Cryptosporangium aurantiacum: one gene and its partner. The protein of the gene in region 1 interacts with the protein of each later gene in a pairwise test. Links are inferred from orthologs where the notes say so. Each region holds a gene or a part of one and is shown on either strand. Other genes may lie near its edges. The genes, in order: BUB75_RS00955 and BUB75_RS25880.

Region 1 (14,074 bases):
GATCGACGACCTGCAGGACGCCGGCGACGACGCAGAGCGCTACGGCCTCCTCGTCACGGTCTACAAACCGCGATGAGGAGGCCGTAGCGCTCGGTCGAGTCAGGCGGTCAGGTCGTAGACCGTCGTGCCGCCGACCGTCGTCGCGGTGTAGTTCGCCTCGACCCAGCTGGTGATCTGACCGAGCACCCCGTCACCACCGCCCTGACCACCGGCGACGAAGTAGTGCACCTTGCCGGCCTTCACCAGCGCCTGGAACGCCGCGAGCGTCGTCGACTCGTCGCTACCGCTCCAGCCGCCGATCGCCATCACCGCTTTCCCGCTCGCCAGCTCCAGCGAGGCGGCGGTCTGCGACGTGCCGACGGCCGCGGCCCAGGTGGTGTCCGAGGCCTTCAGCAGCGCGGTCAGCTCCGCGCTGCTGGTGGTTCCGCCCCCGGTGGGCCGGTTCCCCGCCGTCGTGGTGCTGTTCCCTGCTGCGGACGACGTCGAGCCGGCCGCCGTGGGGTCCGACGATCCGCTCGCCGAGTCCGTGCTCGAGGCCGAGCCGGACGAGGCGCTGCCGTCGGGCGGAGTGCCCTGCTGGCCGCCGGGACCACCCTGGCCACCGGAGGGCATGGTTCCCAACCGCGGATTACCTCCACCCATACCGCCGCTCGTGGCCGGACCGGCGGTCGGCGTGCTGCCGGAGTGCGCGGTGGCCGCCGTCTGCAGCGCGTACGCACCGCTCCCGGCCAGCCCGGTCAGCAGGCCGACGATCAGCGCGACCGCCGCCAGCTTCTTCCAACGTCCACCGGCCAGCAGCCCGACCACCGCAACCACGGCCCCCACCGCGACGACGTACCGCAGCGGCGGGTACCAGTCCGCAGTCCGGTTCAGCAGGACGTAACTCCAGGCGCCGGTCGCTCCGACCATCGCCGCCAGGGCGGCACGGGCCACGAACCGGCGCCGCTCCAGCCAGAGCAACCGCCCGGTGATCGCGACCACCGCGACGACCGACGGCGCCAGCGCGACCGTGTAGTACTCGTGCACGGTGCCCTCCATGAACGAGAGCACCAGGCCGGTGACCAGCAGCCAGCCGCCCCACAGCACGAGCGCCGCCCGGGTGCGGTCGGTGCGCGGCCGCCGGAACGTCAGGACCAGCCCGGCGACCAGCGCGATCAGCGCGGCGGGCAACAGCCAGGAGACCTGGCCACCCATGTTCTCGTTGAAGAGCCGGAACAGCCCCGCGGCGCCGCTGAACCCACCACCGCCACCGCCGTTGCCCTCGGACCCGGTCAACCGGCCGAGGCCGTTGTAGCCGAGCGCGAGTTCGAGTGCGCTGTTGCCTTCGGAGCCACCGATGTACGGACGCGACGACGCCGGCCACAGCTCGACCAGCGCGATCCACCAGCCCGCGGAGACCACCAGCGACACACCGGCCAGCAGCAGCTGCCCGATGCGGCGCCGCAGCCGGGGCTTACCGGCGATCAGGTACACCAGCGCGAACGCGGGCAGCACCAGGAACGCCTGCAGCATCTTCGTGAGGAAGCCGAAACCGAGCGCCGAGCCGGCCAGCAGCAGCCAGCCGGTACGTCCACTCTCGACGGCGCGGACGACGCAATACGCGCCGGCCACGAGCAACAGCGTCAGCAGAGCGTCCGGATTGTTGAAGCGGAACATGAGCACGGCGACCGGCGTGAGCGCGAGGGCCGCACCGGCGAACAGGCCGGCCGCATGGCCGAACCACCGCTTCACGGTCGCGTACAGCAGGCCGACGGCAGCGACGCCCATCAGCGCCTGCGGCGCGAGCATGCTCCACGAGTTGAAGCCGAAGAGCCGGCCGGAGAGGCCCATCACCCAGAGCGCGGCGGGTGGCTTGTCGACCGTGATGTAGTTCGCGCTGTCCAGCGAGCCGAACAGCAGCGCCTTCCAGCTCTGCGTCCCGGCCTGGACGGCGGCGGCGTAGAACTCGTTCGCATAGCCGGACGCCGAGAGGTTCCAGAGGTAGAGCACCCCGGTGCCGAGCAGCAGCGCGACCAGCGACAGGCGGTGCTGGCGCTTCGGTACGTACTTCCTTGGTAACGGTCTGTCACGATCGAGGTCGGGGCGGGACAGGGTTGCGGTCACGGGAGTCTCCAGCGGGGCGGCGCTCTGCGCTACGGCAGACCAGCGGTCACCGAAGCGCACAGCGCTCCGTCATGCTTCGACGATCGCCAATGCGCCTGTTCGCCGCCGGTGAGGTGCCTGAGAGATCCCTGTGGGATCAGGCCGGGACCGCGTTGCGGGCCTGCTCGATCGTGGCCGAACCGATGACGACGTCGCCGTCGTAGAGCACAACGGCCTGTCCGGACGCGATGCCCCGCGCCGGGGTGTGCAGGCGGACGGTCCAGCGGTCGCCGTCGGGGGTCACCGTCGCGGCGAACGTCTGGCCGTGCGCCCGGAGCTGCGCGACGCACTCGAACGGCTCGGTGCGCGGCTCGTTCGTCCAGACCGGGCGGGCACCGATCACCTCGTCGACGTCGAGCGCCTCCGCGGGACCGACCCGCACGGTGTTCTCCACCGGCGAGATGTCGAGGACGTAGCGGGGCTTACCGTCGGCGGCCGGGCGGCCGAGCTTGAGCCCACGGCGCTGGCCGACCGTGTACGCGTAGGCGCCGCTGTGGCTGCCGAGCACCTCGCCGGTGGCGCCGTCGACGATGTCGCCGGGCGTCTCCCCGAGGTGCTTACGCAGGAAGCCGGCCGTGTCGCCGTCGGGGATGAAGCAGATGTCGTGCGAGTCGGGCTTCTCGGCGACGCCGAGACCCCGGCGCGCGGCTTCCTCGCGGACCTGCGCCTTCGTGGAGTCGCCCAGCGGGAACATCGCGTGCGCGAGCTGGTCGGGGCGGAGCACGGCCAGCACGTACGACTGGTCCTTACCGTCGTCGACGGAGCGGCGCAGGCGCGGGCCGGTCTCGGTCTGCTCCAGGCGGGCGTGGTGGCCGGTGACGACCGCGTCGAAGCCGAGCGCCAGCGCGCGGTCGAGCACCGCCTCGAACTTGATCTTCTCGTTGCAGCGCAGGCACGGGTTCGGCGTGCGGCCGGCCGCGTACTCGGCGACAAAATCGTCCACCACGTCGCGGCCGAACTCGTCCGCCATCGCCCAGACGTAGAACGGGATGCCGATCACGTCGGCGGCGCGGGCGGCGTCGCGGGAGTCCTCGACCGTGCAGCAGCCACGCGCGCCGAGGCGGTGCTGCTGCGGGGACGGCGACAGCGCCAGGTGGACGCCGGTGACGTCATGGCCGGCTTCCACCGCGCGGGCAGCCGCCACCGCGGAGTCGACCCCGCCGGACATCGCCGCCAGCACACGCATCGGTCCGTGCCTCCCGTTCGTCTCTTCGCTCGGCTCGTCGCCGGCTCTTCGCCGGCTCTTCGCTCGGCTACGAGCGTACGGGGTTACTCGTCGTGGCTGCTCCTCCTGGTCACTCGGGACGGACCGTGCGGGGCCGGATGTCGGTGATCAAGCCGTACTCGACCGCACCATCGGCGGTGAGGAATCGTCCGCGGCGGAAGTCGTCGGCCACCTCGTCGAGCGTCTTCCCGGTCAGCTCGGCGAGCCGCGCGTGGAACGAGTCGACGAGCGTCTTGTTCGCCGCGGCCTCACCGGCGAGCTGCCCGGCCGTGCCGGTGATGCTCGGCAGCGAGGGGTCGGCCAGCCGGAACCGGGCGTGCGGGTGCGCATACCGTTCGGCGACCGCGGTGAGCAGCGCCAGGCTCCCGCCGCCGAGTTCGCCGACGACCAGCGCGTGCACCGGGACGACGAGTGCGTCCAGCGTGTCCACCAGCGTCCAGACCGCGGTGAGGTCGGCGTTACCGCTGTTCAGCCGCAGCGTCACCGGCCGGCTCGTCCGGGACTCGAGCAGCAGCAGGCGGCTCGCGACCCGGGTGGCGACGTCGTTGTCGATGCGTCCGTTGACCTGCACGATCCGCTGGTCGAGGAGGCGGTCCTCCCAGAGCTCGCGGACGTCCTCGGCGGGCGGCGGCAGCTGGGGCGGTGGCGTCGGCGGCCAGTACGGGCGGGGCCGTTCGGGCTGCGGCGGCTCGTGGGGCTGCGTGGGCTGGGTGGGCTGCCAGCCCGGCGGACGCCACTCGGGCTGCCGGGGCTCCCACGGGCGAGGGCGTTCGGGCGGGAACCAGGTTGCGGAGGACATACAGATCACCACCGTCGTTGGGTCGGACGTGCGGGCGGGTCGGCGACTGTCGGGGGCAAAGGCGCGGCATGCGGACGCCGGGGGGCGTCGCCATCCGGCGGCCCGGGCTCCAACGGCCCGGCGGGCGAGCCAGGCGGACCGGCGGGCGAGCCGGGCGACACCGGGGGCGGCGACGTGTGGGCTGCGGGCCTCATTGGTACCGCGGGGAACTCGCGCGCCGGCACGTCGGGCGCAACCGCGGGATCGGAGACCGGCCGGAGCAGCGGCAGCCCCGGCGGAATCGGTGCGGCCGGGGCCGGGTCGAAGCGCAGCGTGACGTCGAGCCGCCCGCCGAGCGCGTCGGCGTACCGCTCGAGCGTGGAGATCCGCGGGTCGACCTCGCCCGCTTCGAGGCGGGCGATCGTCGACTGCGACGTGCCCATCCGGGCGGCGAGCTCGGTCTGCGAGAGCCCGGCGGCGCGCCGGTGATCGGCGAGCACGCCGATCGTCTCCCGCCGACGCCGCAAGGCCGCCTCCCGGAACCCCGGCAACCGGGGCAACTCCTCGTCCATAGCAAGAACGGTATCTCGAATATGAGATAAGAGCACTCCGCCCCTAGCGAACGACGCGCCCGCGCGCCGCACCAGCGCGCCCTCCGCGTCTCGCCCGCCCAGGCAGCTCGGGAGGCGGCCCGCGGAGGCGGCCCGCGGAGGCGGCCCGGGCAGGCGGGGCGCCCTCGCGCCCGAGGAAGCGCTATGCCTTGCGGACGGCTCCCGCGCGGCGGGCGCGGTCCACCACGCCACCGATCGCCGCGACCAGCGCATCCACGTCCCCGACGGTGGACGTGTGCCCGAGCGAGAACCGCAGCGAGCCGCGTGCCCGCTCGACCCCCGACCCCATCGCGACGAGGACGTGGCTCGGCTGCGCGACACCCGCCGAGCACGCCGACCCGGTCGAGCACTCGATGCCCCTGGCGTCCAGCAGCATCAGCAGCGCGTCACCCTCACAGCCGGGGAACGAGAAGTGAGCGTTACCGGGCAGCCGCGACGACCCCGACGAGGGCCCGTTCAGGACGGCGTCCGGCACCTCGGCGAGCAGACGCGAGACCAACTCGTCGCGCAGCGACGCCACCCGCGCCGCATACGACGCCTGCGCCTCGACCACGGCCTCCACCGCCACCGCGAACGCGACGATCGCCGGGGTGTCGAGCGTCCCGGACCGCACGTCCCGCTCCTGACCACCGCCGTGCAGCAGCGGCACACACGGCACGTCCCGCCCGAGCAGCAACGCCCCCACGCCCAGCGGACCACCCACCTTGTGGCCGGTCAGCGTCATCGCGTCGACGCCGGACGCGTGGAAGTCCACCGGCACCTGCCCGACCGCCTGCACCGCGTCGCTGTGGAACGGCACCCCGGCCGCCTTCGCGATCGCGGCCAGCTCGGCCACCGGCTGTACGGTGCCGACCTCGTTGTTCGCCCACATCACGGTCACCAGAGCGACCGTGTCCCCGTGCTTCTCCAGGGCCTCGCTCAACGTCGCGGGTGACACCCGGCCGTCGGCGTCCACCGGGAGCAGCTCGACGGTGGCGCCTTCTCGGGCGGCCAGCCAGTCGACGGCGTCCAGCACGGCGTGGTGCTCCACCGCTGAGGCCAGCACCACGGTCTTCCGGGGATCGGCGTCCCGGCGAGCCCAGAAGATGCCCTTGACCGCGAGGTTGTCGCTCTCGGTGCCGCCGCCGGTGAACAACACCTCGGACGGACGAGCGCCGAGAGCGGCGGCCAGGCGTTCCCGTGCCTCCTCGACCGCGCGGCGCGCCCGGCGTCCCGCCGCGTGCAACGAGGACGGGTTGCCGACAGCGCCCAGCGCACCGGTAAGCGCGGCAACCGCCTCCGGCAGCATCGGCGTAGTCGCCGCGTGATCGAGGTACACCATGACGGCGTTCAGACTATCCGGCGCCGGTGCTCGCCCGATGGCGAAGGCGGGGCGCAGCCGATCGCCGGAGCCGCGGCGCGACGGCGATGCCGACGATCGCCACCGCCACCATCGCGAGGTCGATCACCCCGACCGCGGTGGACAGCCGGAACGCACCGGCCGTCGCCGCCGCCACCAGGACGCCGCTGAACCCGATCGTCAGCGAGCTGAGCAGCGCGTCGGAGATCTGCAGGCTCGCGCTGTTCCGGCCGCGGTCGGCGTCGGTGGAGAACTCCAGCAGCAGCACCGCGAGCGACGGCATCACCAGCCCCATCCCGAGGCCGCCGAAGATCCAGGCCGGGAACGCCGCCCACGCCGATCCGGGAACCCACGCGATGACCGCCATCGACGCGCACGCGACGCCGACCGCCGCCATCCCGGTGCCGACGACCACCGACCGGGGCAGCTTGGGATACCGGCCCTGCAGCCAGGACGCGCTGGACCAGCCGAGCGCCCCGAACGTCAGCGGCAGCCCCGCACCGACCGCACTCCACCCGTGCACGGAGCTGAGCGTCAGCGGGACGAGCGTGTCCACGGCGAAGAACGATCCGGCGGCCAGCCCGCGCATCAGGACGACGGCCGGAAGTCCCCGGCCCGCCGCGCCGGTACCGACCGGCAGGAGCACGCGCACGGCCAGCACGACGGCGATCACCCCGGCCACCGCGAGCGGGATCGCGACGACGTCGAGCCGCTCGCCCGCGAGCTGTAACAGCACCACGCCGACGCCGGCGAGCAGGGCGAACGGCCAGCGGGCCGCCGTGCCACCGCGGTACGTGCCGGAAACCGCTGTCGGCCCGGCCTCGCCCGCACTTCGAGGACGGGTCCGCCGCAACCCGGGGACGATCAGCACGGCACCGACGATCACCAGCGGCAGCAGCCCGAGGAAGACCAGCCGCCAGTGCGCGTGCTCGGCGAGCGAACCCGCGACCACGGGCCCGATCAGCCCAGGCATCACCCAGCCGATCGCGGTCAGCCCGAAAACCCGTGGGTGGAGCTCGGCCGGGTAACCCGCGCCGATCAGCACGTACATGACGACGATCAGGACGCCGCCGCCGAGGCCCTGGACCAGGCGTCCGGCGATCAGCTGCACCATCGTCGTGGCGGTACCGGCGATCAGCAGGCCGGCCGCGAACGTCGCCAGCCCGGCGAGCATCGGCTTCGCGGGTCCCAGGCGGTCGGACACCTCACCGGCCACGACCATGCCGAGCAGGTTCGCGACCATGAACGCGGAGAACGGCCAGGCGTAGAACGCCATCCCGTCCAGCGATTCGACGACGATCGGCATCGCGGTGACCACCGACATCGCCTCGAACGCCACGATCGTGACGATCAGCAGCAGCCCGACGCTCGTCGCCCGGTACCCCTTCCCGAACACGCTTGGGCGGGTCGGCTCCGGGGCGGCCGGCTCGGTTCGGGCGTCAGAGATCGAGTCGGTCACACCCTGCACGTTACGGCGTCGAATCGACGGATTTTCCGGATGGTGACCACCGACGTCCGGGTCCAGCTGCGCCGCGCGCCGCATCGTCCACCTCTCACTGCGCGCCGGCCGAACACCGTCACCGGTGGAGGCGCGCGCCGGTCACCGATGACTCGTCCGACGCTAAAACCTCAACCGCGATTGAGGTCAATGCGGCAGAACGGCAATGCAGCAGAACGGCAATGCAGCGAAACGGCCGGGCACCCCAGCGGGGTGCCCGGCCGCAGGCCGACGAAAAAGCTCAGCCCTTGCGCTTGCGCACTTCCTCGGCGGCCTGCGGGGCCACCGCGAAGAGGTCGCCCACCACACCGAAGTCGGCGAGCTCGAAGATCGGAGCCTCGGGGTCCTTGTTGACCGCGACGATCGTCTTCGAGGTCTGCATGCCTGCCCGGTGCTGGATCGCACCGGAGATGCCCAGCGCGACGTACAGCTGCGGCGACACGGTCTTACCGGTCTGCCCGACCTGGAACTGGTGCGGGTAGAAGCCGGAGTCGACGGCGGCGCGCGACGCACCGACCGCAGCGCCCAGCGAGTCCGCCAGGTCCTCGACGACCTTGAAGTTGTCGGCCGAACCGACACCCCGGCCACCCGACACGACGATGTTCGCGTCGGTCAGCTCCGGACGCGAGCCGCTCGACTCGACGACCCGGTCGAGGATCTTCGCCTTGGTGGCCGCCTCGGAGAGCGACACCGACGCCTCGACGAGCTCGCCCGCAGCCGGCGCGGCCTCTGCGTCCACCGCCCCGCCCTTCAGGACGTAGATCGGCGTACCGGAGGTGACCTGCGACTTCACGATCACCTGACCGGCGAAGATGGCCTGGGTGGCCACCCCGTCCGCGCCCAGCCCGACGACGTCGTACAGCAGGCCGGACTCGAGCTTGACGGCCAGCCGGCCGGCGATCTCCTTGCCCTCCGCGGTGGCGGCGATGAGGATCGCCGCCGGCGAAGCGGAGCCGGCGATCGACGCGAGGATGTCGGACTTCGGCGCGACCAGGTAGGTCAGGGCCTCGTCCGACTCGGCCGCGTAGATCTTGGCCGCACCGAACTCCTTGAGCGTGTCCGCGTAGCCGGCCGCCGTGCCCGGCGCACCGACCACGACGGCGGACGGCTCGCCCAGCTGACGGGCGGCGGTGAGCAGCTCGGTCGTGATCTTCTTGACGGCGCCGTCGACGTGCTCGACGAGAACCAGCACTTCAGCCATGGGTGTGATCCTCCTCAGACGATCTTCTCGGCGGCCAGGTACGCGACCAGCTTGCTGCCGGCGTCACCCTCGTCGGTGATCTTCTCGCCCGCGGCACGCGGCGGGCGCGGCGCGAACTCGACGACGCTGCTGGTGGCAGCGCCCAGACCCACCTCGGAGGCGTCGACGCCCAGGTCGGCCAGCGACTTGGTGTCGACCGGCTTCTTCTTGGCGGCCATGATGCCCTTGAAGGACGGGTAGCGCGGCTCGTTGATCGTGTCCCAGACGCTGACGATCGCCGGGGTCTGCGCCTCGACGACCTGGTAGCCGTCCTCGAGCTGCCGCTCGATCGTGAGCGTGCTGCCGTCGACGGTGAGCTTGCGGGCACCCGTGAGGCCGGCGACACCGAGACGCTCGGAGAGCATCGAGGCCATGGCGGCGGCGCGGCCGTCGGTCGACTCCGCACCGGCGATGACCAGGTCCCACTCCAGACCCTGCAGGGCCTTGGCGAGCACCTTCGACGTGGCGAGGGCGTCCGAACCGTGCAGCGCGGGGTCGTTGACGTGCACCGCGCCGTCGGGGCCCATCGAGAGCGCCTTGCGGATCGACTCGGTGGCCTTGTCCGGACCCATCGTCAGCACGGTGACCGTGCCGCCGACGGCTTCCTTGACCTTGAGCGCCTCTTCGATCGCGTACTCGTCCATCTCGTTGATCACGAGGCTGGCCGAGTCGCGCTCCACGGTCTTGTCGTCTGCGCGCAGTGACCGTTCGGTACCGGAGTCCGGAACCTGCTTGACCAGTACGACGATGTTCATGGGTCTGTTCAGACCTCCTGCTCAGATCGTCCACGGACTCGTGCCCCCGCGGTCGGTTGCCGGGGCAGCACCGGTCCGCGCGCACGCTAGGTAATACAGTCAGGAGTGATGTTACCCGTCGGTAGCATTTCTACGCACCCGCCGTTAACGGCCAGTCCTGTTAGCCATATCACCACGTCCCGTGACATCCGTCAGCGTGGCGCCGCTCACTAGCGGCTCGGACGCCGGATCGACAGCCCCGCGCCGAGCACCGCGAGGGCCGTTCCGAGCCACAACACACTGCTCAGTCCAGCATGGTTCACGGCGAGTCCACCGACGAGCGCTCCGAGCGCGATCGACAGGTTGAAAGCCGAGACGTACAGCGCGGACGCCGCTTCGGTGGCCTCCGGGGCCGCGTCCAGAATCCAGGTTTGCAATGCCATCGGCACGGCGCCGTAACCGAGCCCCCACAGCGCGAGCACTGCACCCGCCGTGACCGTGGTGACATCCGCCACCGCCAGGATCGCCATCGACGCCCCGAGCAACGCGCAGATCCCGGTGACCGTCGCCTGCAAGTACCTGGCGACGAGCGCCCCGGCCACGAAGTTCCCGCAGATCCCGGCCGCGCCGAACGTCAGCAGGAAGACGCCCACCAGGTCGCCGTCGACGCCCTCGGCCCGCAGCAGCGGCCGGACGAACGTGTAGGCGAGAAAGTGGCCGGTGACCACCAGGAACGTCAGCGCGATGCCGAGCCGCAACCCGGCCCGGCGCGCGAAGACCCGGGGCAGATCGGCGAAGGCGAGCGGTGCTGCCGCCGGGATCTTCGGCAGCAGCACGATCAGGCAGACCAGCGACACCAGGCCGAGAACACCGACTGCCGCGAACGCGACTCGCCAGCCGCTCAGATCACCGAGCAGCGTCCCGAGCGGGACGCCCAGCACCGAGGCGGTCTCCACGCCGCCGAAGATGAGGGCGGTCGCCCGCGGGACGTGCCGCTCCGGAACCAGCCGCAGGGCGATCCCTCCCGCGATCGCCCAGAACCCACCGACGCTGACCCCGATTAGGAACCGGGCGAACAGCAACACCGCGAAGCTCGTCGCCAGGCTCGAAGCGAGGTTCGCGGCCCCGACCAGACCGACCAGGACCGCGAGCACGACTCGCCGGTCCACCCGTCCGGTGGCCACCGTGACCAGTGGCGCCGAGACCGCCGCGACCAGCCCCGGCACCGTCACCATCAGCCCGGCGGCCCCCTCCGAGACGTCCAGCGCCGCACCGACCGGCGTCAGCAGCCCCACCGGCAGCAGCTCCGAGGTCATCAACGCGAAGATGCCCAGCGCCACCGCTGAGACGGCGAGCCACCCCCGCACAGGTGACTCCGCGCGAACGGTCGTCACAGGGCCTTGCGGGTCGTGACGTTCATGCGGTTCCACGCGTTGACCGTGAAGATCAGCGCGATGAGCTGGGCGAGCTCGGCCTCGTCGAAATGCTCGGCCGCGCGGCCGTAGACCTCGTCGGACACCCCACCGGGGAGCAGGGTGACGGCCTCGGTCAGCGCGAGCGCGGCACGTTCGCGCTCGGTGTAGAGGCCGGACTCCGGCCAGGCCGTGAGTTGGTAAATCCGCTGCTCGGTCTCGCCGGCCTTGCGGGCGTCGGTGGAGTGGTAGTCGATGCAGTACGCGCAGCGGTTGATCTGCGACGCGCGGATCTGGACCAGTTCCACGAGCACGCCGTCGAGACCGGCCCGGGCTGCGCTGTCGAGTGCGAGCACCGCCCGGAACACCTTCGGTGCCACCGCGGAGAAATCCATTCGTTCAGCTGTCATGCCACGACCCTAGGAACGAATTGACCCCTGGATAGGGTGCAATCAGTGCCCGAAAGAGAGGATCAATTGACACTGCATCTGGATCTGACCGGCGAGGGTGGTCGCCGCATCCAGCTCATGCGTGCGCTGCGAGACGCGATCCGATCCGGACGGCTCGCGCCGGATACGCGGCTTCCCCCGTATCGCGTTCTGGCCGGCGATCTGGGCGTCGCCAAGAACACCGTCGCCGGTGCGTACGCGGAACTCGTCGCGGAAGGCTGGCTCACCGCGCAGCAGGGGTCCGGCACCCGGGTCGCCCAGCGCACCACCGCACCCGAGCCCGGCGCTGTCCGGTCGCGGCCGGAACCGGACCGGATCCGGCATGACCTCCGGCCCAGTTCGCCGACCGCAGCCGCGTTCCCGCGGACCGCGTGGCTGGCCTCCGCCCGCCGCGCGCTGACCGCGGCACCGAACGACGCCTTCGGCGTCGCCGACCCCCGCGGGCGGCCGGAGTTGCGTGCTGCGCTGGTGGACCATCTCGCGCGAGCGCGCGGCGTTCGCGCGGACGCCGGCCGGATCGTCGTCTGTGCGGGGTTCGGCCACGCCCTCCAGCTGCTCGCGGACGTGCTGCCGGGGCCGGTCGCGGTGGAGGCATACGGGCTGGGTTTCCACCGGGACGTGGTGCACGGCGCCGGGCACCGGACGGTCCCGATACCGATCGACGCCGACGGAGCGCAGGTCGGGGAACTGGCCGCCACCGACGTCACCACCGTCCTGCTGACCCCCGCTCACCAGTACCCCACCGGCGGACCGCTCCACGCACGCCGTCGGACGGCCGTCGTTGACTGGGCGCGCTCGACCGGCGGATGGATCCTGGAGGACGACTACGACGGCGAGTTCCGGTACGACCGGCAACCGATCGGCGCACTCCAGGGACTCGATCCCGAGCACGTCGTCTATCTGGGATCGACCAGCAAAAGCCTCTCCCCCGCACTACGTCTCGGCTGGATGGTGCTGCCCGCTGCGCTGGTCGACGACGTCCTCGCCGCGAAGGGGACGCGGGAGATCTGGACCGGGGTCACCGACCAGCTCACGCTGGCGGACTTCCTCCGCTCCGGCGCCTACAGCCGGCACCTCCGCCGGGCGCGGCTCTCTTATCAGCGACGACGTGCCGCGCTGGTGGCCGCACTCGCGGACCGCGCACCGCACGTCAGGGTCAGCGGAATCGCCGCCGGTCTGCACGCCGTCCTCGAGTTGCCGGACGACACGGAGGAGGCGACCGTGCGGGCGGCGCGCAGCGCGGGCGTCGCCCTCGACGGCCTGCGGGACTACCGCCACCCGGACGCGTCGACACCGCCCCGGGACGGGCTGGTCATCGGCTACGGCACCCCGCCCGGCCACGCGTTCCCGGCCGCGCTCGGCGCGCTCTGCGCGGCTATCCGGTGATCGCCTCCCGCACCGCGGGCACGATCTCGGACGCCCACCGGCCGAGCGACGCGTGGTCCGGCGTCCCACCCCGCGGGGAGAACAGCAGGAACCCGGACGCACCGTGGGTGAGCACCGCCCCCGCCAGTTCCTCGACCCACTGGTCGACGGAGCCGCCGATCCAGCGGCCGTCCGCACCTCGCGTCGCGGGCAGCGACCGCTCGGTGATCCGGCCGGGGAGGTTGTAGATCGTGCGAACCGCCCCCGGATCACGGCCGGCTTCCGCGGCGGCCGCGTCGATGACCGGCCGGGACGTCCGGTAACGCTCGCTGAGCCAGTCCGCCGCATGGCCGGGGATCCAACCGTCGGCGACGCGCCCCGTCGCGGCCAGCGAGCGTGCCCCGACCGACCCGGTCCACACCGGCGGCGACGGCACCGGCGACGGGGGGATCTCGTGCATCCGGTAGTGGCTACCGTGGTGGGTGACCGGCGGGCCGCCGCCGGAGAGCTTCTTGACCAGGACGATCGCTTCTTCGAACGCGTCCACGGCAGCGGCGGGTGAGAGGCGGGGCACACCCAGGTCGGCGATTCGGTCCCAGGAACCGCCCGCGCCCATGCCCAGCACGACGCGGCCCGCGGCGAGCGCCGACAGCGACGTGACGGTCCGCGCCAGCACGGCAGGCGGACGCGACGGCAGGTTCGTGACGTTCGCGAAGCCGGCGAGTCGCTCCGTCCGTCCGAGGACGAACCCGAGCGTGGCGTACGCGTCCAGACGGTCACCGAGGTACGGGTGGTCGGAGAGCGAGAACAGGTCGAGGCCCTCGCGGTCGGCCAGCTGGGTCAGGCGGAGCAGTTCCGGCCCTTCGTCGACGGTGCTGTGCGCACCGAAGCCGAAGACGACGTCGGGGAGAGACATGGCCACGAGTGTGACCAGCAAGCTCAGCGGGAGGAAGGCCGTGGCGAGAGTGGTAGTGGCAGGGGCACGATCGCCGTGTACTAGTGTCCGCGCGGTGGAGTTGACGCTCACCGGCGAACGGACGCTGCCCGGCATCGCAGCGGAGAACTACTGGTTCCGGCGGCACGAGGTCGCGTATCTCGCGGCCCATCCCTGGGTACGTGGCGCCACCGTCCTCGAAGCGGGCGCCGGCGAGGGGTACGGCGCGGACATCCTCTCCCGCGCGGCCCGGCGGGTGATCGCGGTGGACTACGACGCCGCCGCCTGCGAGCACGCCGCGAAGGCCTATCCGAAGCTGTCGGTTGTCCGAGCCAACTTGGTCGAGC
Region 2 (14,192 bases), on another replicon or contig:
AGCGACCTAACGGGAGCCGACTGTGACCGTCTCCGACACCACCCACGAGCACGCTCCGACCAACAACGGTGTGCTCCTGACCGATGGCGCCGCCAGCAAGGTCAAGGCTCTGCTCGACCAGGAGGGCCGGGACGACCTGCGCCTGCGCATCGCCGTCCAGCCCGGTGGCTGTTCCGGCCTGCGGTACCAGCTCTTCTTCGACGAGCGGTCGCTCGACGGTGACACGATCCTCGACTTCAACGGCGTCGAGGTCGCGGTCGACCGGATGAGCAAGCCCTACCTGGGCGGCGCGACGATTGACTTCGTCGACACGATCGAGAAGCAGGGCTTCACGATCGACAACCCGAACGCGACCGGGTCCTGCGCCTGCGGCGACTCGTTCCACTGAGCTAGAGCCTTTCGCGACGGCGTCCGTCACCGGTTCCCGGTGGTGGACGCCGTTTCGTGTGCCCACACGTCGGGTGCGCAGCGCGTCCGGTGGCTCACCCGGTGTGCCCGCATCGTGGGCGTACGGGAGTGAGCGCCGGAAGTGTGCATTAGGCTGTCGCCCGTCGATGTCCCCACCGACTGTGTCGGCCCGCAGCGGCCGTGTCATATCTCTAGCGCCCGGCTCTCGAGGCGCGGTGCCCTTCAGCTGTTTACCCGGATGGAGAAAACCCCGGATGGACGCCCTATGAAAATCGCTGTCACCGGGTCGATCGCGACCGACCACCTGATGCACTTCCCGGGCCGGTTCGCCACGCAGCTGATGCCGGACCAGCTGGACCGCGTCTCGCTGTCGTTCCTGGTCGACGACCTGGTCGTTCGGCGTGGTGGGGTGGCCGCCAACATCGTGTTCGGGATGGGCCAGCTCGGGCTCCCCGGCATCCTGGTCGGCGCGGTGGGCAACGATTTCGCTGACTACCGCTCGTGGCTGGAGCGGCACGGCGTCGACTGCGACTCGGTGCACGTCTCCGAGTACGCGCACACGTCCCGGTTCGTCTGCACGACCGACGACGACATGTGCCAGATCGCGTCGTTCTACGCCGGGGCGATGAGCGAGGCGCGGAACATCGAACTCGGCCCGATCGACGAGCGCGTCGGCGGGCTGGACCTGGTGCTGGTCGGGGCCAACGACCCGGAGGCGATGGTCCGGCACACCGTCGAGTGCAGGCAGCGCGGGCTGCGGTTCGCCGCCGACCCGTCGCAGCAGCTCGCCCGGATGACCGGTGACCAGGTGCGGCAGCTCATCGACGGGGCCGCGTTCCTGTTCACGAACGAGTACGAGAAGACGCTGCTGGAGTCGAAGACCGGCTACTCGGCGGACGACGTGCTCGACCGGGTGGACGTGCGGGTCACCACGCTCGGCAAGGACGGCGTCGAGATCGTCGGCCGGAACATCGGGCGGATCCACGTCGCGTGCGCGACCGAGGCCGTGAAGGCCGACCCGACCGGCGTCGGCGACGGGTTCCGCGCCGGGTTCCTCACCGCGCTGTCGTGGGGCCTGGACCTGCAGCGGGCGGCCGAGGTCGGCAACCTGCTGGCGACGTACGTGCTGGAGACCGTCGGTACGCAGGAGTACCAGGTTGACGCGACCGAGTTCGTGAAGCGTCTCGGCGACGACTACGGGGACCGCGCCGCTGAAGAAGTAGCCGCCCACATCGCCCGTTAGGTGGGCGGCCCGCCGAGGACGAGCCTGACGGCCGCGCGCAAGGCCCCTGCGCGCGCACGCCAGCCTCGTCCTCGGCGGGCTCCGGGTTAGAACGAGGGCCGCTTAATTGTTACGACGGACGTCGTGCGCGTCGCCGTCGGCGCCCTGGTACTCGTGGGCGCGCATGCGGCACCAGGCCGGGATGTCGACGCGGGCCGCGGGGTCGTCGGCGAGCACTCGCACTACCGCACCCACCGGCACCTCACCGATCCGCCGCGCCAGGTGAATCACCGGGAGCGGGCATCGCATCCCGCGGCAATCCAGGGTGAGTTCGGGCGTCACAGGCCGGTCACCCCCGCCGTCGCGCGCAGGTCAGCCACGATTCCCGGCAGCTCCGCGAGGAACCGCTCCACGTCCGCCTCGGTCGTCGCGTGGTGCAGCGACACCCGCACGTTTCCGTGGCTGAGCACCCCCATCGCCTCCAGCACGTGCGACGGGGACAACGTCGACGAGGTGCACGAGGACCCGGACGACACCGCGAACCCCCGTGCATCCAGTGCGTGCAGCAGCGCCTCGCCGTCCACGTACAAACACGAGAACGTGACGAGGTGCGGCAACCGGTCCACCGGGTCACCGACGACCTCGACGTCCGGGACCGTCGCCGCCACCCGCTCCCGGATCCGGTCGACGAGCGGTGCCAACCGTGCGCGCTCCGCGTCGGCCGACGCCGCGACCGCCCGCAGCGACGCGGCCGCGGCCACGATCGCGGGCAGGCTCGGCGTCCCCGGAGCACGACCACGCTCCCGCTCGTCCGCCGGCCACGGCGAGGTCCAGCGCGTCCCGGCACGGACGACCAGCACACCGACGCCGGCCGGGCCGCCCCATTTGCGTGCGCTCCCGGTCAACAACGACCAGCCGCCGGGTACCGGAGTACGGCCCAGCGACTGCGCAGCGTCCACATACAGGGGAACGCCGGCCGAGGCGCACGCCGCAGCCACCTCCGAGACCGGTTGCACCGTCCCGACCTCGTGGTTGGCGCTCATCAGCGCTGCCAGCGCGACCCCCGGTCGCGCGACCTCCTCGGCGAAGGCCGAGGTGGACACCCGGCCGGCACGGTCCACTCCGACCGGGACCGCCGTGCCGTGGGTCTCGGCGGCGTGCAGCACCGCGGAGTGTTCGACGGCGGAGTGGACGAACACGGATCCGGCGCGCCGCCGCCCGGCCAACCCGCCGAGGACGGCCGCGTGCGCGGCCACCGAGCCGTTCGCGCAGAACGTGACCTCGTCCGGGCGGGCGCCGATCACCTCGGCGACCACGGCCCGGGAGGCCTCCAACAGCTGACCGGCGCGTCGCGCCTCGGTGTAGAGCCGCGCGGGGTCGGCCCAGCCGTCGTCGAGAGTGGCCAGGAACGCCTCCCGCGCGACCGGGTGCAGCGGCACCGCGGTGGCGGCGTCGAAGTACGTCCGTATTGGCGGTTCCCGGTCGTCGGACACGTTCCGGAACGCTACCCCGGCGCGTCGGCGACCCCTGCGGGTCGGCGCCTCGGGGGTCCAGTAGTCTACGTTCGGTCGAAGGGATTAGACCCGACTGGAGCAGGTACGTCGGGCGCCGATGAGGAGGGCGACTGGTGGGGGCAAACCCGTCAGCGAGTGCCGAACGTCGTACTCGGCGTTCTGGTCGGGCCGGGCGCTTTGCCGCCGTCACCGGCGTTGCCGGCGCGACGGCGCTGCTGCTCTCCGGCTGCTCTACCGAGGAAGTACTCCGGTTCGGATGGCCGAAGGGGATCACCCCGCAGGCCGAGCAGATGGAAGACCTCTGGACCGGCTCGGTCATCGCCGCCCTCGCGGTCGGCGTGTTCGTCTGGGGCCTGATCTTCTGGGCGGTGATCCGGTACCGCAAGAAGAGCGACGAGCTGCCCGTGCAGACCCGCTTCAACCTGCCGATCGAGATCCTCTACACGGCGGTTCCGTTCCTGATCATCGCGGTGCTCTTCTACTACACCGCGATCGTTCAGACGTTCGTCGACAAGCAGAAGGCCAACCCGGACCTCACGGTCTCCGTGGTGGCGTTCAAGTGGAACTGGCAGTTCCTCTACCCGGAGCTCCAGGACAAGGAAAAGCAGCCGATCGGCACCATCGGGTCCACGACCGAGATCCCGGTGCTGGTTGTGCCGACCGGTGAGCGGATCCGGTTCATGGAGACCTCCGACGACGTCATCCACTCGTTCTGGGTGCCTGCGCTGCTGTTCAAGCGCGACGTCGTTCCGGGGCGGACGAACTCGTTCGAGGCGACGATCAACAAGGGCGAAGAGGGTGCCTACGTCGGTCGGTGTGCGGAACTCTGCGGCACGTACCACGCGAACATGAACTTCGAGCTGCGCGCGGTGACGTCGGAGAAGTTCGATCAGTTCATCGCGGCGAAGCAGAACGGTGCTTCGACCTACGATGCGCTGGAGTCGATCGGTGAGAGCCCGATCGCCACTACGACGACGCCGTTCAACCCCGACCGCACCTCGCGTCAGCCGAGCTAGGAGAAGCGACCATGAAGAGCGAGTCCAGGATCTTCAACCTGCTCGCCGTGTTCCTGTTCGCGTCTGCGGCGCTGTACGGCGTGTGGACGTCGAAGACCACGTACCACACCGACTGGGTCGGTACGACGGCGCTGGTCCTGTCCGGTCTGCTGTGCGGCATGTGTGGGCAGTTCTTCTCGCTGGTCGCCCGGCGGATCGAGCCCCGTCCGGAGGACCGGTCGGACGCGGAGATCTCCGAGGGCGCCGGTGACCTGGGCTTCTTCAGCCCGGGCAGCTACTGGCCGTTCGGCATCGCGGTCGCCGCGACGGTGACCGGGCTGGGTGTGGCGTACTGGTTCCCGTGGCTGATCGCGCTCGGCGTCATCGCCGTGCTGATGGCCGTGACCGGGCTTCTCTTCGAGTACTACACCAAGCCCGGCGAACACTAACGACGGCGGCCCGTCCAGACCGACGCTGACAGCCGCGCGCAAGGCCTTGAGTATCAGTCATACGAGGCGGCCTTGCGCGCGGATGCCAGCGTCGCCCTGGACGGGCTCCAGGTTAAAACCAAGAGCCGACCCCTACCGGGTCGGCTTTTTTGCTTTTGTACCTGCTACGGCGGGAGCGCGCCCAGAGCGGAGCTGGCAGTCGAGCGGGAGGCCGCCTCGTATGTACTGATACTCAAGGCCTCGCGCTCGCCTGTCAGCGCCGTTCTGGGCGGGCCGTGCACTATGCGGCGTGTTGGGTGGCCCAGGCTAGTTCAGCGGCGGACCGGACCACGGCCAGCTGATCGGCGTTCAGGTACGGCTCGACCACCGGGGCCAGCTGGGCGTAGAGGCCCAATGCGGCACGGCACGAGTCGGCCAGCTGTTCGCCCCGCAGACCCAGCGCCGCGTCCTGTGAACGGCGCCAGGACGGCCCCATCGCGTCGGCCACCAGGTCGAACAGGCGGTGCTCGGCGTCGTAGAGGATGCGGTGGTGCACGGCGGCGACCACCGGTAACCGCGTCGACAGCCGGTTGCGGGTGACCGCGGCGGACGTCCGGCGCCCGGCTGCGAGCGACCCGACCAGCCGCTGGACGACCTCGGCCCGCCCGGTCATCTGGCCCGCGATCCAGGCCCGCCGTGGCCCCTCGATGTCCGACCAGCGCCACGCACCGGCCTCCGCCGAGAGTTCGTTGGCGGTGCCGTCGGCGTCGTGCAGGATCACCGCGGCGCGCCAGCCGGGCACGGTGCTGCCGGCGAGTTTGGGGTCGGCGAACGATCCGCGGACGGCGTCGGCCGTCCGCCAGGACACCGACATGAGCAGACCGCCCAGCTGGCGGTGCGTGTACTCCGGGCCGTTGCCGAGCGCGACGAGATCGACGTCGCTGTGTTCGTGGGCGTCACCACGGCTCTGACTACCGAGCAGGACGACGCCGCTCGTCCCTGCGGCGACGAGATCGGCGACAGTCGCTGCCACCGCGGCGGCAACCCGCGGAGGGAGAGGGGGCGGCACGGGCTAAGTGTCCCATCGGGTCCGGACTGACGGAACGTTTCGTCAGCATTTCTTCACGTACTGTCGTCCAGTGTCCGCATGCTGTTCGCACGCGGCTCACCTGCGACAACGCTAGTTCCCGGACGGCCCCCGGTGGACGTCATCTTCGTCACGCCGCCGGGCTGCGGCGGCCCGCCACCGGGGCCGCGGCTGCCTCGCGACGGGGCCGCGGCGGCCCGGCCACCGGGCTGCGGTCGCCCCGCGCCGGGGGCAACGGTCGCCCCGCGCCGGGGGCAACGGTCGCCCCGCGACGGGGGCAACGGTCGCCCCGCGCCGGGGGCAACGGTCGCCCCGCGACGGGGGCAACGGCCGCCCCGCCACCGAGGGCTGCGGCGGGCTCCGCCGTAGCCCCGGTGAGCGAGCGTCAATCCTGGGTCGCGACCGCGATCCAGCGGTCCAGCGCCGTGCCGGCCGCCCCGGAGTCGACCGCTGCCGCCGCCCGCTCCAGACCGCCTCGCAGCGACGCCTCCAGCCCGCCGGAGAAGCCCTCGTACGCGGCGATCCCGGCGGCGGCGTTGAGCAGCACGGCGTCCCGCACCGGGCCGCGCTCACCGGCCAGCACCGCGCGGGCGACCTTCGCGTTGAACGCCGCGTCGGCGCCGCGCAGGTCCGACCGCTCGGCCCGCGGAACGCCCAGATCCAAGGCGTCCAACACGACCTCGGTCACCGATCCATCAGCGACCACCCAGAGCCGCGTAGCGGCCGTGGTGGTGAACTCGTCCAGGCCGTCCTCGCCGCGCATCACCAGCGCCGAAGCGCCCCGCTGTGCGAAGACCCCGGCCATCACCGGCGCCATCCGCAGGTTCGCGCAGCCCACGGCGCTGGCCCGGACCCGGCCCGGGTTGGTGAGCGGGCCGAGGAAGTTGAAGAACGTCGGGACGCCCATCTCACGCCGCGCCACACCGGCGTGCCGCAGCCCGGGGTGATACGTGGGCGCGAAGCAGAACGCGATTCCGGCCTCGCGGACGCACGTGGCCGCGCGCTCGGGCGTCATCGTGATCGGCACCCCGAGGTACTCGAGGAGGTCGGCCGCGCCGGTGCTGCTCGACGCCGCCCGGTTGCCGTGCTTGACCACCGGGATACCGGCGCCGGCCACCACGATCGCGGCCATCGTCGAGATGTTGACGGTGTGCGCCTGGTCGCCGCCGGTGCCCACGATGTCGACGGCGTCCGGCGAGACGTCGATCGGCGTCGCGGCCGCGAGCATGCCCGCGACCAGCCCCGACACCTCCTCCGGCGTCTCACCCTTGGCTCGTAGCGCCATCGCGAACGCCGCGATCTGCACCGGGGTGGCGTCGCCGGACATCACCTGGCTCATCGCCCAGGTGGTCTGTTCCGGGCTGAGCGACTCCCGCGCCAGCAGCGTGTTGAGCAGCGACGGCCAGGTCTGGGGGAGCGGGGCCGTCATCGCGCGACAGGCAGCGCGCCCAGCGTGCGCCGCAGCACGTCGGCTACGGTGCTCGCGGCGGCTACCGGGTCGAGCGGGTGGGACAGCACCGCATCGGCCTCCGACCACGTCGCCAGCCAGCGGTCGACCTTGCGCGCCAGGACGATGCACACCGGCGGGCAGTCGTCCACCTCGTTCTTGAGCTGGCGGGAGATGCCCATGCCGCCGGTGGGCCACGCCTCGGCGTCCAACAGAAGAAGGTCGAGCCCACCGGCGTCGGTCAGCGCGACGACCTCCTCGCCCGTGCTCGCCTCCACCCAGGTGATCGGACCGACGTCGGCCGCAGGCCGGCGGCCGACCGCCATCCGGATCCGCTCGCGGACGGCCGCGTCATCGCTGTATACGAGGACGGTCGCGGGCGTGGCACTGGCCTTGGTCATCTGTCCGGGCTCCCAACGTGCGGCGGCTTGAGCGGATCGTAGCGCCGACCCCCGACACCGCACCGCCTGGTTATGGCCGCCGCTCGGCGAGCCGGGCCAGCCGGGCGTTGTACGCGTCCAACGCGTTGTCCTCGCCGGAGGTGCGGTCGAGCTGCCGGTCGATCCGGGCCGCGGTGCGCTCGTCGGAGCGGATCCACTGGGTGACGAACGCGGCGAGCATCAGCAGGCTGATCAGGTCGCCGGACGCCCAGAGCAGGCCGCCGCCGACCTGCTGGTCCATGGCCGGAGAGACCCAGCTCAGGTTCAGGCCCTCGTAGTAGGAGGTCGCGATCCGGCCAGCCATCTGCATGATGATCACGCCCAGCACGGCGTGCAGCGGCATCGAGATGATCATCATCAGCGCCCGCGCCGGGTACGGCCAGCGTCCGGGGAGCGGGTCCAGGCCGATCAGCGGCCAGAAGAACAGCGAGCCGACGACCAGGAAGTGCACGTGGGTGAACTCGTGCAGCAGGGTGTTGGTCAGCGTCGCCGGGTACCAGCCGGAGAGGTAGAGCGCGTACGGCGTCGCGATGAAGAACACGAATGCGATCAGCGGGTGGCTGATCAGGCGGAAGTAGCGGCTGTGCAGGAACGCGAGCAGCGCTTTCCGGCTGCGCGCGGGCAGCGTGCGCAGCGCGAGCGTCACCGGCGCGCCGAGCGCCATCAGGATCGGCGCCACCATGCTCAGCATCATGTGCTGAACCATGTGAGCGCTGAACAACGTGTCGTCGTACGTGCCGACGCCGGACAGCGTCGCGAGCGCGATCACGCCGAGCCCACCCGGTACGAACGCGAGTGTTCGTCCGATCGGCCACCGGTCACCCCGGGCGCGCAGCTTGTGGACGCCGTAGAGGTACAGCCCGGCGACGACCACGAGCGCGATCGCCATCCACTGGTCGAGGTTGGCCGCGGTGAACACCGTGGCAGGAGTGAACACCGGTAGCTCGACGCTGGTCAGGGCCGTATCGACACCCGTGGTGGACAGCACCGCTCCACCTTAGGCCGGAATCTACGACACGACGTAGGCACCCGGTGCGTGCGCTGGGATTCGGGCGGGACATAATGCTCCCGTGACGACGGCCACGACCAGTATCGAGAAGAGCCAGATCCACTCGCTGACCCGGCCGAACATGGTCAGTGTCGGGACGATCGTGTGGCTCTCCAGCGAGCTCATGTTCTTCGCGGGTTTGTTCGCGATGTACTTCTCGATCCGAGCTTCCGGCCCGGGTCAGAGTCTCTGGCACGAAGAGACCGAGAAGCTGAACATCCCGTACGCCCTGGTCTTCACGGTGATCCTGGTGGCGTCGTCCGTGACGTGCCAGATCGGCGTGTTCCGCGCCGAGGTCGGCGACGTCTACGGGCTTCGGCGGTGGTTCGCGATCACGTTCGTGATGGGGCTGATCTTCGTGCTCGGCCAGGCGAACGAGTACCGCAACCTGGTGCACGAGGACGTGACGATCGCGTCCAACGGCTACGGGACGATGTTCTATCTGACGACCGGCTTCCACGGCTTGCACGTGGTCGGCGGGTTGGTCGCGTTCTTGCTGATGATGGGGCGGAGCACGCTCGGGCGGTTCACCCCGGCGCAGGCCACCAGCGCGATCGTCGTCTCGTACTACTGGCACTTCGTCGACGTGGTGTGGATCGGACTGTTCGCGACGATCTACTTCGTCAAGTGATGCCGTCCAACCAGTGGCCGTCCGCCACGACTGGCTCCTCGACCGACAAGGTGAATCCATTGACCGAGCGCTTGCGCGAGGTACGGCTAGCAGAGTCGCCGTGCGATCATGCCGGCTCCGAGCGGAGCGAGGAGTCGGCATGATCGCCTCCGCCGCCGCCCGTTTGAGGCGCCGGTTTCGAAACCGGGCTGGAAAGGCCGGGCGAATCGTTGTCCTCGCCCTGGCGCTCGGGCTGATCGGCGGCGCGTACGCCACGTTCGCGCCGACCGGGCAGGCTGACGAGACTTCCAGCTCGCTCGCGGTCCGCGAAGGACAGAAGCTCTACGACAAGAGCTGCATCAGCTGCCACGGCACCAATGCGCAGGGTGTGGAAGACCGCGGTCCCAGCCTGATCGGCGTCGGTTCCGCCTCGGTGGAGTTCCAGGTGACCAGCGGTCGCATGCCCGCCGCGCGCCAGGAGGCCCAGGTCCAGCGCAAGCAGCCGGCGTACGACGACGAGCAGGCCAAGCAGCTCGCCGCCTACATCCAGTCGATCGGCGGCGGCCCGGAGATCCCGGACGGCAACCTGCGCGGTGACGAGGCCCTCGGCGGCGAGCTGTTCCGGGTGAACTGCTCGTCCTGCCACGCGTTCTCGTCCAACGGTGGTGCGCTGTCCTCCGGCAAGTACGCGCCGTCGCTCGAGCCGGCCACCGACCGTCAGCTGTACGCGGCCATGCTGACCGGGCCGCAGAACATGCCGGTCTTCGGTGAGAACCAGCTCACGCCGGAGGAGAAGAGGGCGATCATCGCCTACGTCCAGACGCAGAAGACCGACGCCGACCCGGGTGGCTGGGGCATCGGCCGGACCGGCCCGGTGCCGGAGATGGTCGTGATCTTCGCGGTGGGCATCGTGGTGTGTCTGTTCGGGGCGTTGTGGATTGCGGGTAAGTCATGAGTGAGCACGGGAGCGGGACCCCGGTCGACTTCGACCCGACCGACCCCAAGCACAACCAGTTCGACCTGGTGCGGGAAGGTGCCCGGCGGGACGGCGTCGAGATCGTCCACTACCAGCCGCGGTTCGCGGTCGCCGGCACGAAGCGCGAGAAGCGAATCGAACGTACGATCGCTTTCCTGCTGATCCTGACCGGCCTGGCGGCGCTGGCGTTCATCGTCGTCTACGTGGCCTGGCCGTACGAGTACGAGCAGGGCCGGGGCCCGGACAAGCTGTACACGCCGCTGCTCGGCTTCACGATGGGCACCGCGCTGTTCGCGCTCGGCGCGGCGATCATCGTCTGGGTCAAGAAGCTGATGCCGGAGGAGGTGGCGGTCCAAGACCGCCACGACAACAACCCCAATTTGGACGAGCGGGCGCTGACCGCCGCGACGATCATGAACATGGTCGACGAGACCGGCATCAAGCGCCGTCCGCTGCTCAAGGGCGCGCTCGCCGTCGGTGCGGCGCCGCTCGGCCTGATGGCGATCGTGCCGCTCGGCGCGCTGATCAAGGACCCGCACGGGGACGACCAGCCGCTGTGGACCACGGGGTTCAAGGAGGGCGTCCGGCTGGTCCGGGACGACGGCACGCCGATCCGTCCGGGCGAGGTCTCGGCCGGCGGTCTGGAGACCGTGTTCCCGGGCATCCCGCACGGCACCGGCCTGAAGTACGCGGACTCGCCGACGCTGCTGATCCACCTCCGCGAGGAGGACGCCAGGGAGTTCAAGCCGCGGAAGGGCTTCGAGAACGCCCACTACGGCAACTACTTCGCGTACTCGAAGATCTGCACGCACGCGGGCTGCCCCGCCAGCCTCTTCGAGCAGCAGACCAACCGGCTGCTCTGCCCGTGCCACCAGTCGCAGTTCGACGTCAAAGACAGCTGCCGACCGATTTTCGGTCCCGCGACGCGGCGACTGCCGCAACTTCCTATTACCGTGGATGAAGAGGGCTACTTCGTCGCCCAGAGCGACTTCAAGGAAGCTGTCGGACCGGCCTTCTGGGAGCGTCCGTAATGCCACTGCTGCCGAAGATCAAACCAGCTGCTGTCGGCACCTGGGCGGACGACCGTCTGGACGCTTCGACGCCGCTTCGTCGCGTGTTCAACAAGGTCTTCCCTGACCACTGGTCGTTCATGCTGGGCGAGATCGCGCTCTACTCGTTCATCGTCCTGCTGCTGACCGGCACGTTCCTGACGCTGTTCTTCACCCCGTCGCCGCAGGAAGTCATCTACGACGGCTCCTACACCCGGCTGCAGGGCGTGGAGATGTCGAAGGCGTACGACTCGGCGCTGAACATCTCGTTCGAGGTCCGCGGTGGTCTGGTCATGCGCCAGATCCACCACTGGGCCGCGCTGATGTTCGTCGCGGCGATGCTCGTCCACATGTTCCGGACGTTCTTCACCGGTGCGTTCCGCCGCCCGCGTGAGCTGAACTGGGTCATCGGTGTCACGCTGTTCGTCCTGGGCATGTTCGAGGGCTTCCTCGGCTACTCGCTCCCGGACGACGCGCTCTCCGGCACGGGTCTCCGCATCGCCAGCGCGATCATCTACTCGATCCCGGTGGTCGGTACCTGGGTCTCGTTCGCGCTGTTCGGCGGGGAGTTCCCGGGTGAGTTCATCTTGGAACGCTTCTACATCATCCACGTGCTGCTCCTGCCCGCGGCGATCCTCGGTCTGATCGCGGCGCACATGGGCCTGCTCGTCAAGCAGAAGCACACCCAGTTCCCCGGCCCGGGGCGGACCAACCAGAACGTGGTGGGTCACCGGATGTTCCCCGGGTTCGCGGCCAAGGCCGGCGGCTTCTTCATGCTGGTGTTCGGCGTCATCGCCGCGCTCGGCGGTCTGGTCCAGATCAACCCGATCTGGCTGTTCGGCCCGTACGAGGCGGCGGTCGTCTCGGCCGGTTCGCAGCCCGACTGGTACATGATGTGGCTCGACGGCGCGGTCCGGCTGATGCCTGCGTGGGAGTTCCGCAGCTTCGGCTACACGATCCCGGCGATGTTCTGGCCATCCGTGGTCCTAGCCGGCGTGATGTTCACGCTCGCCGGCGCTTATCCATGGTTGGAACAGAAGTACGGCAAGGACCGCGGGCACCATAACCTGCTCCAGCGTCCGCGGGACGCGCCTGCCCGCACCGGCCTCGGCGCGATGGCGATCAGCTTCTTCGTCATCCTGCTGCTGTCGGGTGGCAACGACATCATCGCCGACAAGTTCGACATCAGCCTCAACGCGACGACGTGGGCGGGCCGGATCGGCCTGTTCGTCGTGCCGCCGCTGGCGTACTTCTTCACGTATCGGATCTGCCTCGGTCTGCAGCAGCACGACCGCGAGGTGCTGGCCCACGGCGTGGAGAGCGGCATGATCCGGCGGCTTCCGTCCGGACAGTTCATCGAGGTGCACCAGCCGCTCGGTGAGCCGGACGAGCACGGCCACGTCGAGCTGGACTACGTCGGCGCCCCGGTGCCGAAGAAGATGAACAAGCTGGGTGCCGGTGGGCGCGCGATCCGGGGCTTCTTCATCCCGCTCGAGCGTCCGGAGGAGGTCGCGAAGACCGCCGTCGGGGCGGGCGACGACGGCAAGAAGCCGTCGGAGCTGAGCGGCGCCTCGTCGGTCGACTCCGGCAACTACTGACCGAACGACCAGGGCCCCGTCGATCCTCGTGATCGGCGGGGCCCTGTCGTGTGCATCGCCGCCGAGGCGGTGAACACTTTGTGCCCCTATGGCGGCACAGAATGTTCATCGCTTGGGACGGGTCGCCGCGGCATGCGGGCGGGGTGGGTCAGTCGGTGCCCTCGAGGCCGATGGAGAACGCAGCGTCGAGGTCGTGGCGGGAGTAGGCGCGGAACGCGATATGCGTCTCGGTGTCGACGATGCCGGGAACCTTGCTGATTCGGCCCGCGATCACCTCGGCGATCTCCTCGAACTCGTGGACCCGCACGATCGCGATCAGGTCGACGTTGCCCGCGGTCGAGTACACCTCGCTGACCCCGGGCAGGTCGGCGAGGGTCTGGGCGACCTCGGGAATCAGATCGGTCTCGCAGCTGATCATCACGATCGACGTGATCACGTGGACGCTCCTCGGGGTCCCCCGCGGCCCGTTCCGCGGTGCGGTCGCCAGCCTAGTCACTTGGGTTCAGAGGGGCGCCGTCGCAGCCCGGAGCGGCTTGTATCCGCGCTTCGGCGAGTTAGGCGTGGACAGTGAGCGCGTCGGCGCGGATGGCGTCGGTGAGGGACTCGTGCGCGTCGACGCGCGCTCCCGGCCACACCACGCAGCGGACGATTCGCCCCGCGACCACCGCTCCGGCGCCGACGACGGACTCAACGGCTTCGCCGGTCACGACCGCGGCCGGGTCGATGCCGGGCTCGACGCCGGCGACGTAGCGGCGGTCACCGGCGCCGGGGCCAGCGCCGTCGGAGGCGGCGGATCTGGCGTCGGCGTCGGTGTCGGAGCTGTCGGCAGTGCCGGCGCCAGCGCTGGCGTCGGAGGCAGCGCTAGCGGGGGTGTCGGCGGCGTGGCGGCGGGCGTGCAGGTTCGCGGCGAGGTAGTCGGCGGGGTTGCCGCAGTCGATGAACGTTCCGTCGAACGGCGTGAGCTCCAAGGCTCCGGCGGCCCAGGCGGCGCGCCACAGCACCTCGTAGAGCCCGGTCGGCTCCGGACGCAGCCGCGCCGCCGCCTCCGCCGGGAGGAGGGAGACCCCGGCGAACCGCCACCGGTCGAAGTCACGCCGCCGGTCACCCGCCTCGACGACGAGCAGCCGCGGCCGCTCCCCGCTCCACCCGGCGACAAAATCCGCGGGGAGCGCTCCCGCGAGGTACGCGTCGGCGTTGACCACGAGGACGTCCCGCCCGGCCACCCAGTCGCGCAGTGCGGCCACGGCGCCTGCGGTGCCGAGCGCCTCCGGCTGCTCCACCGAGAGGTGCGCCCGGCCGGCGACCGCCGCCGCGATCTGCTCAGCATGGTGGTGGGCGTTGACCGCGACAGCCCCTGGGCCGCTCAACCC

Evidence for each region.
Region 2: the proteins of BUB75_RS00955 (region 1) and BUB75_RS25880 interact in binary tests that used the Escherichia coli proteins (3 or more experiments, as listed by UniProt). The link is inferred for Cryptosporangium aurantiacum from one-to-one orthologs.

Annotation. Positions count from the first base shown.
Region 1 is NZ_FRCS01000001.1:227,741-241,814, reverse strand. What follows is about bases 3,989-6,861. They hold BUB75_RS00955 (cysteine desulfurase family protein), read right to left. Parts: upstream 6,078-6,861; coding sequence 4,899-6,077; downstream 3,989-4,898. Other genes in these bases: BUB75_RS00950 (MFS transporter), read right to left, coding at 6,091-6,861; BUB75_RS46935 (helix-turn-helix domain-containing protein), read right to left, coding at 4,172-4,717; BUB75_RS00965 (ATP-dependent Clp protease proteolytic subunit), read right to left, coding at 3,989-4,166. In the rest of the region: BUB75_RS00980 (ArsR/SmtB family transcription factor), read left to right, coding at 1-76; BUB75_RS00975 (ArnT family glycosyltransferase), read right to left, coding at 100-2,103; tRNA 2-thiouridine(34) synthase MnmA, read right to left, coding at 2,240-3,328; more of BUB75_RS00965, read right to left, coding at 3,438-3,988; more of BUB75_RS00950, read right to left, coding at 6,862-7,554; BUB75_RS00945 (electron transfer flavoprotein subunit alpha/FixB family protein), read right to left, coding at 7,835-8,794; BUB75_RS00940 (electron transfer flavoprotein subunit beta/FixA family protein), read right to left, coding at 8,809-9,588; BUB75_RS00935 (MFS transporter), read right to left, coding at 9,798-10,961; BUB75_RS00930 (carboxymuconolactone decarboxylase family protein), read right to left, coding at 10,958-11,374; MocR-like pyridoxine biosynthesis transcription factor PdxR, read left to right, coding at 11,507-12,814; BUB75_RS00920 (LLM class flavin-dependent oxidoreductase), read right to left, coding at 12,804-13,709; BUB75_RS00915 (class I SAM-dependent methyltransferase), read left to right, coding at 13,804-14,074. UniProt on the Escherichia coli protein: Master enzyme that delivers sulfur to a number of partners involved in Fe-S cluster assembly, tRNA modification or cofactor biosynthesis. Catalyzes the removal of elemental sulfur from cysteine to produce alanine.
Region 2 is NZ_FRCS01000008.1:172,060-186,251, reverse strand. What follows is about bases 347-3,337. They hold BUB75_RS25880 (sulfurtransferase TusA family protein), read right to left. Parts: upstream 1,940-3,337; coding sequence 1,754-1,939; downstream 347-1,753. Other genes in these bases: ctaC (aa3-type cytochrome oxidase subunit II), read left to right, coding at 3,258-3,337; BUB75_RS25875 (cysteine desulfurase family protein), read right to left, coding at 1,969-3,123; BUB75_RS25885 (carbohydrate kinase family protein), read left to right, coding at 674-1,651; BUB75_RS25890 (HesB/IscA family protein), read left to right, coding at 347-388. In the rest of the region: more of BUB75_RS25890, read left to right, coding at 23-346; more of ctaC, read left to right, coding at 3,338-4,160; BUB75_RS25865 (cytochrome c oxidase subunit 4), read left to right, coding at 4,172-4,588; BUB75_RS25860 (nucleotidyltransferase domain-containing protein), read right to left, coding at 4,869-5,636; trpD (anthranilate phosphoribosyltransferase), read right to left, coding at 6,040-7,083; BUB75_RS25850 (hypothetical protein), read right to left, coding at 7,080-7,502; BUB75_RS25845 (cytochrome c oxidase assembly protein), read right to left, coding at 7,573-8,529; ctaE (aa3-type cytochrome oxidase subunit III), read left to right, coding at 8,612-9,220; qcrC (cytochrome bc1 complex diheme cytochrome c subunit), read left to right, coding at 9,360-10,154; qcrA (cytochrome bc1 complex Rieske iron-sulfur subunit), read left to right, coding at 10,151-11,206; qcrB (cytochrome bc1 complex cytochrome b subunit), read left to right, coding at 11,206-12,822; BUB75_RS25820 (Lrp/AsnC family transcriptional regulator), read right to left, coding at 12,971-13,258; BUB75_RS25815 (sugar phosphate nucleotidyltransferase), read right to left, coding at 13,377-14,192. UniProt on the Escherichia coli protein: Sulfur carrier protein involved in sulfur trafficking in the cell. Part of a sulfur-relay system required for 2-thiolation during synthesis of 2-thiouridine of the modified wobble base 5-methylaminomethyl-2-thiouridine (mnm(5)s(2)U) in tRNA.